Hydrogenovibrio crunogenus: one gene and its partner. The protein of the gene in region 1 binds, or shares a complex with, the protein of each later gene. Links are inferred from orthologs where the notes say so. Each region holds a gene or a part of one and is shown on either strand. Other genes may lie near its edges.

Evidence for each region.
Region 2: the proteins of metK (region 1) and groL are in contact, whole or in part, in a cryo-EM structure (PDB 8P4O), measured with the Escherichia coli proteins. The link is inferred for Hydrogenovibrio crunogenus from one-to-one orthologs.

What each region holds. Positions count from the first base shown.
Region 1 is NZ_CP032096.1:2,020,993-2,028,063, reverse strand. What follows is about bases 2,725-5,614. They hold metK (methionine adenosyltransferase), read right to left. Parts: upstream 4,804-5,614; coding sequence 3,646-4,803; downstream 2,725-3,645. Other genes in these bases: GHNINEIG_RS09625 (GGDEF domain-containing protein), read left to right, coding at 5,148-5,614; metF (methylenetetrahydrofolate reductase [NAD(P)H]), read right to left, coding at 2,725-3,563. Outside these bases: gshB (glutathione synthase), read right to left, coding at 1-572; gshA (glutamate--cysteine ligase), read right to left, coding at 569-1,879; GHNINEIG_RS09640 (16S rRNA (uracil(1498)-N(3))-methyltransferase), read right to left, coding at 1,949-2,686; more of metF, read right to left, coding at 2,706-2,724; more of GHNINEIG_RS09625, read left to right, coding at 5,615-6,947. UniProt on the Escherichia coli protein: Catalyzes the formation of S-adenosylmethionine (AdoMet) from methionine and ATP.
Region 2 is NZ_CP032096.1:373,801-380,956, reverse strand. What follows is about bases 1,766-4,740. They hold groL (chaperonin GroEL), read right to left. Parts: upstream 4,086-4,740; coding sequence 2,445-4,085; downstream 1,766-2,444. Other genes in these bases: proB (glutamate 5-kinase), read right to left, coding at 4,621-4,740; GHNINEIG_RS01735 (co-chaperone GroES), read right to left, coding at 4,126-4,416; GHNINEIG_RS01745 (glutathione S-transferase), read right to left, coding at 1,766-2,270. Outside these bases: iron-sulfur cluster insertion protein ErpA, read right to left, coding at 1-295; argC (N-acetyl-gamma-glutamyl-phosphate reductase), read right to left, coding at 393-1,445; more of GHNINEIG_RS01745, read right to left, coding at 1,551-1,765; more of proB, read right to left, coding at 4,741-5,751; Obg family GTPase CgtA, read right to left, coding at 5,761-6,801; rpmA (50S ribosomal protein L27), read right to left, coding at 6,958-7,156.

The DNA of each region.
Region 1 (7,071 bases):
ATAATGACATTGATGTTCGGGTCGTTTTGTTTGACTCGAAAAATCGATGCGCCGCCCATTGCATCAAGTGGTTTTAAGATAACATCTTGATGGTTGTTAATGAATGTTTTCAGTTGAGTTGCATTCGCTGAAACCAAGGTTGGCGGAATGCAGTTCGGAAACCAGCTGGCAAACAGTTTTTCATTAGCATCTCTTAAGGATTGCGGTTTATTCACGACTAACACCCCCTCGGCCTCAGCCAGCTCCAACATATGGGTCGAATACAGGTAGTCGTTATTAAATGGTGGATCCTGTCGAATCAAGATGGTATCTAAGCTTGAAAGGGCTGTATCATAACTGGCACCGAATCCATAAAACTGGGAAGAGGTGTCCGATTGCGCGCGATCCCAAACCTTGAGTTCGGTAATCGTTGCATTAGGTAGACCGTTTTTTAAAAAAATATCTTCCGGTTGCATGTAAAACAGCTCATGGCCACGACGTTGTGCTTCTAAAAGCATGGCAAAAGAGCTGTCTTTGTAGGGTTTTATCTCCGAGATGGGGTCCATGACGATGCCGACTTTGCATGGTTTCATGATGCTTTTTCAACCTCGCTGGCATTTTTAGAAGCTGCAATTTCCCGTGCCGCGGCTAATAGGGCTAAGCGGGCGACGACGCCATAAGCGTAGAAGCGGTTTGGACCGGCATCTGGTGCTTGGTTTTGATCCGGCATCACACAAGAACTTTGGAATGAAATCGATTCAAAGTGCATGCCTGGGGAGTTCAAATTGTCGGTAGACCCCTTGCCGGTGTGGACACGATAGAATCCGCCGATGACTTGGTTATGCATCATATACACCACCGGCTCCGCCACCGCATCATTGATGCGTTCATTGGTGTAAACCCCTTCCTGAACCAGCATTTGTTCGGCCACCAAGCCTTCTTTGGCGGAAGACATTTTGTTACGTTGCTTACGGTTCAAGTTAAGTACATCGTCTGGTGTATTGACCGACATGATTGCCATGCCATAGGTCCCGCTGTCAGATTTTACAATCGCAAATGGTTCGCTGTCGATGTCATGTTGATCGTAATATTGTTGGGTTTCCTGCAAAACGGTATTGACCGCGCCTGCCAAACATTCCAGCCCCGTGCGGTCTTTGAAATTGACCGGACCACACTGCAAAGACATCGGGTTGATGAGCCAAGGATCGATTTCGATGATTTTTGAAAATTCGTTGCTGACATTTTTATAGTGATCAAAATGTTCGGTTTTATACCGGTTCGCCCAGCCTAAATCCAGTGGCGGAAGCAAGGTTTGGTCAATGTCTTCTAAAATTTCCGGGCGACCGCTGGACAGATCGTTGTTTAATAGCACGGCACAAGGGAAAAAATCTTCCACGCCGACACGATCGTCTTTTTTGACTAATGGCTTTAACGTGAGTTTTTTGCCAGAAGGAAGGTCAATGGTGGTGTTTTCCGTAATTTCTGGGTTGAGACTACCGATTTGAACTTCATAGCCGGCGGAAATCAAAATCTCCTGCAGAACGACGACATTTTCTAAATAGAATTGATTACGTGTATGGTTTTCCGGAATTAGTAATACGCCATCGGCAATGGGACACGCTTGTGTGATGGCGCTTTGTGCGGCTTGAATGGCCAGTGGGCGTAAATCAGGGTGTAAGTTATTAAAGCCTGCTGGGAACAGATTGGTATCAACCGGCGCTAATTTATAGCCGGCGTTTCTCAAATCAACCGAGGCGTAAAACGGGGCAGGGGTCTGCTTGAATTGTTTTCGAAACCAACATTCTATATCCGCTTGATGGTTTAGAAGATGTTGCTCCAATTCCAATAAAGGGCCCGTTAAAGCCGTTTGTAGATGAGGTACCTGATTGACTGTTGGCATAGTGCTCTCTAATTTATTCTATTGAGTTTTAATTATACAGATTCACATTGAAATTTCTTGAATCTCAGTTTAACGAAAATCACCCCATAAGGTTTGCAATGCGGATAAAACGACCACACCCGCGGTTTCTGTTCGTAAAACGCGCGGTCCCAATCTTATGGAAGTCAGTCCTTGTTGAGTGCCTTGTAAGACCTCTTCTTCGGTTAAGCCGCCTTCCGGCCCAATGAGTAAATATATCGTTTTTTCTGATAACGAAGAAGGTAGCGTTTGCAGGGTATATTCAGCTGTTGGGCTCAACACCAGTCCCGACACTTTTTTGTGTGTGCTTAGCCAGTCACCGTAAGAGAGTGGTGGTAAAACTGTTGGGACAATATTACGGTTGGATTGCTCACAGGCATTAATGGCAATGTCTTGCCATTGGGTTTGTTTTTTATTCAATCGATCTCCCGTCAGTTTGACGTCGCAGCGCTCAGTGAAAAGCGGTTGGATAGCCGTAACACCGAGTTCGACCGACTTCTGAATGGTGTAGTCCATTCGATCGCCTTTTGAAATGCCCTGTAGCAATACTGTTTGCAGAGGCGATTCGGTATTGACCGATTCACAGTGTTCGATTAACACATCCGCTGTTTTACGCCCTGTGACCTGGAGTGTGGCATGCGCTTGATGGCCTTTGCCATCAAACACTTCAACGGGACGCTGATCTTTTAACCGTAAAACCGTCAAGGCATAGTGCGCTTGCGATTTGTCTAGAGAAATAGACAGCCCTTCCTGGAAGGTCTTTGGTAAATAAAAGCGAGGAATTCTCATCAGAACCACTCAATTAGCATTAGGTGTTTTTAAAGGTTAACGCATTGACAATATTAAGCGTAGGGGCAGATTGGTTCATGCTGTAAAAATGTAGCCCTGGTGCGCCAGCGTCAAGTAATCTCTGAGAGAGTTCAGTGACAACATCTTCCCCAAACGCTTTTAAGCTGTCGGTATCATCGCCGAAACTTTCCAGACGGCATTTTAACCAGCGAGGAACTTCTGCGCCACACCCTTCTGAAAAACGAATCAGGTTTTCATAGTTTGTGATCGGCATAATGCCGGGCACAATCGGTAAATCAATTCCTGAACGTTCACAATTGTCGATGAAATACAGATAGCTGTCCACGTTGTAAAAATATTGGGTAATGGCCGAATCCGCTCCTTGATCCACTTTGTGTTTGAACCATTTGATGCCGATGTCACAGTTACGCGCCTGTGGATGGGTTTCCGGGTAGGCCGCCACTTCCAGCTTGAAGGTATCGCCACGTTCCTGACGAATAAAAGCAATTAAATCACTGGCGTATTTGAACTCGCCTGGATCCATCATGCCAGAAGGTAAGTCGCCTCTTAATGCCACGATGCGCTTGATTCCCATGGCTTCATAACGGTCTAATAATTCAAGAACGCTCTCTTCTGATGCGCCAATACACGTTAAGTGTGGGGCGGCGTCAAAAGCTGTTTGTGTTTGGATGTACTCAACGGTTTCGATGGTTCGGTTTTGAGTGGTTCCACCTGCTCCATAAGTCACAGACATATATTCAGGGTTGATCGTTCCCAGCTCTTCAATGACCGTTTTCAGTTTCTCAACGCCTTTTTCTGTTCGTGGCGGAAAAAATTCTAAACTCAATTTTTGCTCGTATTTCTGTTGAGATTGCATAAGGTTTCCTTGTGTTTAACCGAATAAAAACGACCAGGTCTGGCTGTTTTATCCGATTAAATCCTCTTGTATTGCTTTGATTTTACAGACCCGCGTCTGCTTTTAATGCCGCCGCTTTATCTGTTTTTTCCCAAGTGAATTCGGGTAATTCGCGACCAAAATGACCATAAGAGGCTGTTTTCTGATAAATCGGGCGATACAGATCCAGCATTGCGATGAGGCCTTTCGGGCGCAAATCAAAATGTTCGCGTACCAGCTTTTCAATCAAAGAAACAGCCACTTTTTCCGTGCCGAATGTTTCAATGCTGATCGACGTCGGTGCCGCCACCCCAATCGCATAAGAAACCTGAATTTCGCATTTGTCGGCTAAGCCTGCAGCCACGATGTTCTTAGCAACATAACGCCCTGCGTATGCAGCTGAGCGGTCAACTTTGGAAGGGTCTTTTCCGGAAAACGCCCCGCCACCATGTCGAGCCATGCCACCATAAGTGTCCACTATGATTTTGCGGCCTGTCAGTCCCGCATCGCCAACCGGGCCACCAATGACAAAACGTCCTGTCGGGTTGATGTGATACTGAGTTCCCGAGTGCAGCCAGTTTTCCGGTAGAACAGGTTTAATGATTTCTTCCATAACGGCTTCATGCAGGTCTTTGTTATCCACTTCGGGAGCGTGTTGCGTCGATAATACGACGGCATCCACGGCAACAGGCTGACCGTCTTCATAGCGTAAAGTGACCTGACTTTTAGCGTCCGGTCTTAACCAGTCAAGCTTGCCTGCTTTTCGTAGTTCGGCTTGTTTTTCCATTAAGCGGTGGGCAAAATAAATCGGAGCCGGCATCAGAACATCGGTTTCATTCGAAGCATATCCAAACATCAACCCTTGGTCGCCGGCACCTTGTTCGTGGTCATCGTATTCATCCACGCCTTGAGCAATTTCTGGCGATTGCTTGCCAATAGAACTTAGCACAGCGCAAGTTTCGCCATCAAACCCTAAGTCTCCATGATTGTAACCAATGTCATTAACGACCTGACGAACCAATTCTTCCTGGTCTACCCAGGCTGAAGTGGTGATTTCGCCACCTAGCATGACCATCCCTGTTTTAACAAAGGTTTCACATGCCACGCGGGCTTTAGGGTCTTGTTTCATAATGGCGTCCAACATCGCGTCGGAGATTTGATCTGCAATTTTATCCGGATGGCCTTCGGAGACGGATTCAGAAGTAAATACTGTGGTTGTCATGGGGTCGTGTCCTCAAAGTTTATTCAATACAAAGTTGAGATACGGGATATCAGGCGGGAATACTACATAGACAGTTCCTCGCTTTAGCCGTACTTTTTATGCGCCCGCAAGCTGATGATTCAAATCGGCGCTAGGTCGCCATTTTCTTTAAAAAAGCAGTGTGATGCAAGTTTTTTATGCTTTTTACCGAAAATAGTTATTATTTCAACAGGAAGCACGGATAGGTGTATCACGAAACTGTCATATTCATAAAAAATCATTTTGCTATTATCCGCAAACAGTTTTAAGGAAGCGTTTTATCTCAGCGTTCCAACAAGCGTTAACAGGATCATAAAGGGTTTGATGTGGAAAAAGTCGTATTGCCAGCCGAAAAAAGCACGGGATTGCAAAACACGCACTTGGGGCGAGAGCTTCAGCAGGTATTTGAGCAACAGGCAATCAGCACCCATTTTCAGCCGATTGTGGGGCTTAAAACACGTTCGATTTATGCTTTTGAAGCATTGACCCGTGGTCCGGAAGATTCAGCATTATACTCGCCCGCCAACTTGTTTAATGTTGCATCGGAGCACAACTGTTTACTTGAGATGGATTTGATGGCCCGACGAGTTTCCATTAAAAACTATATGCAAGCGGTTTCGACACATCAAAATCAAGCCAAGCTGTTCTTAAATATTTCCGTCAGTTCTTTAATGAATACCGAACATCGCACGGGGCTTACGCTGGATTGTTTGCAGTACTACGGTTTGAATATTCGCCAAGTGGTTATTGAGATTACCGAACTGCAACCGGTTGAAGACAGCGGGTTGTTCTTGAACGCCATCAAGCACTACCGCAAGATGGGGTTTAAGGTGGCAATTGATGATCTGGGATCGGGCTATAATGGGTTGAAGCTATGGTCGGAAGTAAAGCCTGATTTTGTCAAAATTGACAAACACTTCATTGCCAACATTGATAAGCAAGCCGATAAATATCGGTTTATGGAAACGATTCTAACGCTGGCAAAAAGCTTAGGCACCAAAATTATCGCCGAAGGGGTGGAAACCGAAGCCGAGTTGCAAATCTTAGAGAAGCTTGGTGTGGATTTTGTTCAGGGGTTCTTATTGAAAAAACCTTCTCCTTCAACCGCACTGACCTTAGATTACCAGTGGCGTGAATCCATTAAAGACATCGCCAGCCCGAAAGAGACGGTGAAGTTGTTGTGTCGTGAAGCGTTTACGATGCCTCCAGACACCACGGTAGATGCGATTACGGAAGAGTTGTTGCATCGCCCTGGTGTTGAATTTGTGCCGATAGTGGAGCAGGGAGTGGTGCATGGTGTGGTGTGGCGACGAGAATTGATCGAATTATTGGCCAGTAAATTCGGACGTGACTTGCATGGCCGAAAGAACATCTCAAAAGTCATGGATAAAGCGCCGCTTGTTTTTGACTGGAATACGCCTTTAGTCGAGGTTAGTCGTGAGATTACCGAGAACGGCTCTTATGATAAAGGAACCTTTATCATTACTGAAAAAGGACTTTATAAAGGTTATGGTTCCTTTATGGAACTGCTTCGAGTGATTACCGATTTGAAAATTCGAAGTGCACAATATGCCAATCCACTGTCTGGATTGCCAGGGAATGTCCCTATTCAGAATACGATTCAAGAGTATTTGGACAAACAACTGCCCTTTGTTGTGATTTATGTGGATGTGGATAACTTCAAGCCTTATAACGACTACTATAGTTTTGAACAAGGGGATCAAGTGATCAGTGAAGTGGCAAAAGTGCTCCAGGATGCGGTGGGGCAGCAATCCAGTTTTATTGGACATGTTGGTGGAGATGATTTTGTGGTTGTGATTCCTATGTTGGCGTATCAAGAAATTTGTCAGCGTATTTTGACCGGCTTCCAAGGGGCTACGGCCAGTTTTTATACTCGGGAAGACCGTGAGCATGGTGGGATTTATACCGAAGATAGATCCGGTAAAGAGGTTTTCTTCCCAATGATGACGCTTTCTCTTGGCGTTTTGCTGGTTCATCCAGGGGTGTTTGACCATACACAAAAATTATCTTCCTACGCGACTCGCGCTAAGAAAGGAGCGAAGTCAGAAGGGGGGAATACTTATTATGTAGTGGATTCTCGCCAAGTCGGATTATTACGCGCTTAATATCAACCTTCTCCTCAGTGCCGTTCTAGTCTAAAATATATAAAAATTAATAGTAACAAAGACTTGCCGCTTATGCTCTTGAGTGATATTGCTTGCATATCTACAGAAGTCATGTAAAATTAGC
Region 2 (7,156 bases), 1.6 Mb from region 1 along the record:
GGTTCTCGATGACAAATCGAGCGCCTTGAAGGTCTTCCAAGTAATCGATTTTAGCGCCCATTAAATACTGGAAACTCATTGGATCGATCATTAGCTTAACACCGTCTTTTTCAACCACGGTATCATCTTCTGCTTGAGACTCGTCAAACGTAAAGCCATACTGAAACCCTGAGCAACCACCACCGGTGATGTACACACGTAATTTCAGTTCCGGATTCCCTTCATCTTGAATCAATCCACTGACTTTTGAAGCGGCTGCTTCGGTAAAATTAACTGGGGTAGGCATTTCAGACATGATCGCCTCCTACTATAATTGTCTATTAAAATGTAATTGTAACAAAAGCCCGCCAAATCTTCACGAAAGACTCAAGCGAATCTCTGCTCAACCCTCTTTAAGGCATTAAGGCAACCTGCTGCAATCCGGTTGTTTCAGGAAGGTCGCACAAGATATTCATATTCTGAACTGCTTGACCGGCCGCTCCTTTCACCAGGTTATCAATCACCGAAGAAACCACGACTTTGTTTCCGCCCGCGGGCCGATAAACCGCGATGCGGCACATGTTTGACCCTTTGACCATTCGCGTTTCAGGCAAACTGCCGAGTGGCATCACATCCACAAAGGGTTCATCCTGATAAGCGGCTTCCAGTACCGATTGAAGTTCAGCCTCTGAAACATCTTGGGTTAATGTCATATAAATGCTCGACTCCATTCCTCTGACCATAGGCACCAAGTGTGGCACAAACGTTAAGTCGACCGCTTGCCCTGTCGCCTTTTGGAACTTTTCTTGCATTTCAGGTAAATGACGGTGTCCTGCTGCACCATAAGCCTTGAAGCTTTCGCTCATTTCTGCGCCCAACATCGCAACCTTTGCGCCTCGTCCCGCTCCGCTGACGCCCGACTTACCATCGGCAAAAACCGCATCAAAACTGACCAGGCCTGCTTTCAATAGAGGTGTCGCCCCTAATAAAATACTGGTGGGATAACAGCCTGGATTAGCGATGACTTTTGCCTGTTTAATCTCTTCTCGAAACAACTCAGGTAGACCATAAGCCACTTGAGTCATAATGTCTGGACAACTGTGTTCCAAGCCATACCACTGTGTCCAAGTCGGCATGTCTTCAATCCGGAAATCGGCAGCCAAGTCAATGACCTTAACGCCCGCAGCAATCAAACTCGGCGTCATCTCCATCGCAACGCCATGCGGGGTCGCAAAGAAAACGATATCGCAAGCATTTAAAACCTCTACGGAAGGTTCTGAGAAAGCCAAACCATCATAATGACCTCTCAAATTCGGAAACAAATCGGCAACCTTTAACCCGGATTCGCTACGAGACGTAATCGCCACCACGTCTGCATTCGGATGGCTTGCTAAGATTCTTAACAGCTCTACACCGGTATAGCCTGTTCCACCCACGATACCAATTTTGATTTTTGTTTTTTCCATTCTCTCAACCACTTCATGTGAAATGAATCACATCTTTAAATTTTATCAATGCGTTCATTTTATCATTGAATGCCAATCACCACTAATGGCTTTTCGTTTCTCGATCTACAAGCCTTGTGCTTTTTTTCGGAATTGATCCTTTGTCATCAAGTCAGGTTCATCCAACCATAAAGGCACGTGACCCACTTCCCACTTGGGACGGTTTTTCATAATCGCCTTAAAGTAATTCGATTCCATCAGCTGTATTAACCATTGACGCAATGCCGGGTAACTTGCGGCCGCAAACCACTCTTTGTCAACATGGGCAAACTGTCGAATAAACGGAAAAATGGCAATGTCTGCTAGGCTAACCTTCGCGCCAAATAAATACCGGTCGCCTGCTTGATGAGTATTCTCTTGCAACTGATCTTCTAGATGCTGGAGAAAACGCTCACCTTGGGCACGATAATGTTTTGCTGACTTTTCTGGAAACCGGTCGGCATATTTATAATGATCCAGGTGAGGTTTAAATTCCTCGTCACACTGTTCCACTAGAGCTGACTGCTCTGAAGGCAAATCACCTTTTGAGTCCAGCCATTGATACGTATCTCTTTGAGATAATGCCCAGAGCATAATATCGAAACTTTCCTCCACCACACTATCATCTTGCAAGACCAGTACGGGGACCGTCCCTTTCGGAGAAGCCGTTAACATTGAAGCGGGCTTATCCCAAAATTCAATTTCACGTTGCTCCACTTGTACACCAGATAAATACAACCCCATTCTGGCACGCATCGCATAGGGGCATCGTCGATAGGAATACAATACTGGATGAGATTCAGACATACCGTTACCTTACTTTTACCGTCACAAATGCTTATCAAAAACAGCCAGGCCTGATTGTTTTTGATAAGCATTTAAGAGCAAAAAGCCCGCATAAAGCGGGCTCTTTGATTCTAAGCAGAACTTTAAATTGAGCATTTCAGCGAATTTAATTCACACAAAACGCGCCAATTTAAATTACATCATTCCGCCCATACCTCCCATGCCACCAGCTGCTGCCGCTGCATCTGCAGAAGCACCATCTTTAGAAGGAAGGTCTGCAATCGCAGCACCAGTAGTCAATACCAGACCGGCAACCGAAGCCGCATTTTGCAATGCTGAACGTGTTACTTTAGCTGGATCAATGATACCGGCTTTAATCATGTCTACATAGGTCTCAGAAGCCGCATCGAAGCCCATGTTATCTTTTGATTCCATAACCTTGTTAACAATAACTGACCCTTCTAAACCACAGTTTGCTGCGATTTGACGCATTGGCTCTTCCATTGCACGCAAGGCAATTTCAATCCCAAGTTGCTGCTCGTCATTATCACCTTTAACTTTGACTTTTGAACGCGCACGAACCAGAGCAACACCACCACCGGCAACAATCCCTTCTTGGACCGCTGCACGTGTCGCATGCAATGCATCGTCTACACGATCTTTCTTCTCTTTCATTTCAACTTCTGTCGCGGCACCCAGCTTGATAACCGCAACCCCGCCTGACAATTTAGCCAAACGCTCTTGAAGTTTCTCTGAATCATATTCAGAAGTCGTATTTTCAGCTTGAGAGCGAATTTGAGCACAACGGGCTTCAATATCTTCTTTCGCACCGGCACCGTCAATCAGTTTTGTGCTGTCTTTACCAACAACGGCAGACTTGGTTTCACCCAACATATCAAGCGACACATTTTCAAGTGTTAGACCAACTTCTTCAGAAATCACTGTACCACCTGTTAAAACCGCCATATCTTGCAGCATGGCTTTACGACGTTCACCGAAACCAGGCGCTTTAATTGCCGTTGCTTTTACAATACCACGCATGTTGTTGATAACCAATGTCGCCAACGCTTCACCATCAACATCTTCTGCGATGATCAATAATGGACGACCCGCTTTTGAAACCGCTTCCAATGTTGGTAGCAAGTCACGGATGTTTGAAATCTTTTTATCGTGTAACAAGATGTATGGGTTGTCTAATTCCGCGACCATTTTTTCTTGGTTGGTTACGAAATAAGGTGATAAGTAACCACGATCAAACTCCATCCCTTCAACCACGACAAGCTCATCATGCAAAGAAGACCCTTCTTCAACCGTGATGACACCTTCTGTCGAAACTTTCTCCATGGCTTCAGCAATCATTTTCCCAACCGCTGAATCAGAGTTGGCAGAAATCGTACCGACCTGTGCAATCGACTCTGTTGTCGTACAAGGAACAGACATTTTTTGAATTTCTTTAACTACGGCTTCAACCGCTTTATGAATACCACGGTTAAGGTCCATCGGGTTCATGCCTGCCGCAACCGACTTCATCCCTTCACGAACGATAGACTGCGCTAAAACTGTTGCTGTCGTTGTACCATCACCCGCCACATCATTGGTTTGAGAAGACACTTCTTTAACCATTTGTGCGCCCATGTTCATGAACTTATCTTCCAGTTCAATTTCACGAGCAACGGAAACACCATCTTTAGTGACCGTTGGTGCACCAAATGATTTTTCTAGCACAACATTACGCCCTTTAGGCCCTAAAGTTACTTTCACTGCATCCGCTAGGACATTGATCCCTTCAACCATCTTTTCGCGGGCGTCTAAACCTAATCTTACGTCTTTAGCCATCTTTAAATCCTTTTTGTATTCTGTTTAATGAATGTCTTAATTACTCTACAATCGCGATGATATCGTCTTCACGCATCACTTTAAGTGGTTTGCCAGCATCGTCTTTCACTTCTTGACCAGAGTACTGACCGAACATCACTTTATCGCCGACTTTTACAGTCATTGGAATAATTGAACCATTATCCGCCGCTTTACCTGGCCCTACAGCCACGACTTCGCCTAAGTTCTCTTTTTCTTGTGCAGAACCAGGTAGCAAAATACCGCCTGTTGATTCTTTTTGTTCTTCAACTTGACGAACGACCACTCGGTCATGTAACGGTTTTATATTCATAGGATTCTCCTAAAAGTTTGATAATTCATGGTTTTAGTTACTAAATTTTCAATAATTAGCACTCTACCATCGAGAGTGCTAATTATTTTATAGATTGGTTCATCACTGTCAAGCCTTATAGTGACGTTAATTTATTTTTCAAGGGTAAGAAAAGAAGATTTTAAAAGAAAATCCAAAAACGACCAGGCCTGGCCGTTTTAATCGCTAATCGACTAGAACCAAGTTATCACAATGAATCAAGAATTCACCATCACTATAACCCAGCAACTGGCTAATTTCCGAAGACGGATGCCCCATGATCTTTTGCGTTTCAAAAAAAGGATAATTCACCAATCCTCGTGCAACTTCCTGATTTTTTTCATTCACGCAAATTACCATTTCTCCACGTTGAAATTCACCACTCATGTCTTTCACGCCAATCGGCAACAGACTTTTACCGGAAGACTGCAACGCTTTCACCGCGCCTTCATCCAACACCAATTGACCTTTAGCCTGTAAATGCCCCGCCAACCATCGCTTCTTAGCCGTCAAAGGCTCTAAATCAGGAATCAGCAACGTCCCCAGTGATTCCCCCGCCAACAATCGAGGCAACACATTATCTTCTCGCCCGGAAGCAATAAAGGTTGCCGTTCCAGAGCGAGCTGCGCGTTTGGCCGCCATGACTTTGGTATACATGCCGCCTTTTCCTAAACTGCCGCCTTCAGAACTGGCCATCGCTTCAATATCTTTTCGGCTGACCTGCGCTTCGGAAATCAGCTCGGCATTCGGATTGGTGCGCGGGTTGTCATTGTATAGACCATTTTGATCAGTCAAAATCACTAGCACATCCGCCGACACTAAGTTCGCTGTCAATGCCGCCAACGTATCATTATCTCCAAAGCGAATTTCATCAGTCACGACTGTATCATTCTCATTAATGACCGGCACAACTCCATGCTCTAATAATGTCTGAATAGTATTCGAGGCATTCAAATAACGCGCACGGTTAGACAAATCATCATGTGTCATCAAGATTTGCGCGGTATGAATCCCATTTTTAGCAAATTCAGATTCATATGCCTGCACCAAGCCCATTTGCCCAACCGCGGCAGCGGCTTGCAATTCGTTCAGCTCAGAAGGTCTTTTAGACCAACCCAGACGCTGCATGCCTTCCGCCACAGAACCGGAAGAGACAATCACAAGCTCAATCCCTTTTTGACGTAAAGCCACCATCTGGGATACCCATTGCGCCATCGCCTCTTTATTCAGACCACGACCATCATTGGTTAACAGGGCGCTGCCAATTTTAACCACCCAACGGCGTGATTTTTGATGGATATCTGATCGAGTTAACACGATACTTCCTTACTCTTCAACAGCTTGTTCTTGAGCTTTTAAACGATTTTGCTCTAAACCATAGGCCACTTCTTTCACCAACTCATCCGTTCCCACTCGGTTCACCGCTGAGATGGCAAAAACCGGCCCTGTCCAATTCAAACGCTCGACGATTTGATCACACAATTCATTAGCCTCTTCTTCTAACAGTAAGTCGGTCTTATTCAAAACCAACCAACGTTCTTTACCCGCCAAGGCATCACTGTACTTTTCCAATTCTTGCTCAATCACATGTACCGACTCAACCGGATCCGTTCCATCGATTGGGGCAATATCCACCACATGTAAAAGCAGCCCGGTACGAGACAAATGCTTCAAGAACTGCACCCCTAAGCCTGCGCCTTCCGAAGCACCTTCAATCAAACCTGGAATATCAGCAATCACAAAACTGGATTCAGGCGAGACCCGCACCACCCCTAAGTTCGGATACAGCGTTGTAAAGGGGTAATTCGCAACCTTAGGACGAGCAGCGGAAACGGCGGTAATCAGGCTCGACTTCCCTGCATTTGGCATCCCTAACAGCCCAACATCGGCCAACACAGACAGTTCAAGCCCTAGGTTGCGTTCATCCCCAGGTTCACCAGGCGTACATTGACGTGGCGTACGATTGGTACTGCTCTTAAAGTGCACATTTCCTAACCCATGACGCCCACCGTGAGCCACCAATAACTTTTGACCGTGCTCGACCAGATCGCCAATCACTTCCTGCGTATCAAGATCTCGAACAATCGTTCCTTCCGGCACAGGGATAATCAAGTCTTGCCCTGCACGCCCGGTTTTTTGCTGCCCCATGCCGGCTTGTCCGTTCTGGGCTTTATAGTCTCGAGTATAACGAAAATCAATCAACGTATTGATATTACGGTCAGCAATTAAATAAATACTACCACCATCGCCTCCGTCGCCCCCGTTAGGACCTCCGAATGGAATATATTTTTCACGGCGAAAACTTGCGACGCCGTTTCCACCGCGCCCCGCTTCTACCCGAATATTGGCTTCATCTACAAATTGCATGACCTTAATCCTATTTCCCTAATCATAACTAGCGTGGACACATCCAGCTCGGTGCATTATTTGCACCCTATTTTAGCTTAGAGAAAACATTTAACCTAGAAATAAAAAAGCCCCGACACAGCGGGGCTTTTGATAACAATGTCTGTGACTATTTAATTAGTCAGCTTTAATTGTTACGAACGTACGTAGTGGCTTACCTTTTGTTACGAAAGCAACTTCACCGGTTGCTTTTGCAAACAAAGTATCGTCTTTACCGCGACCAACATTATCACCCGCATGAAACTTCGTTCCACGTTGACGAACAATAATGCTTCCTGCTAGAACTTGCTCACCACCAAAACGTTTAACGCCTAAT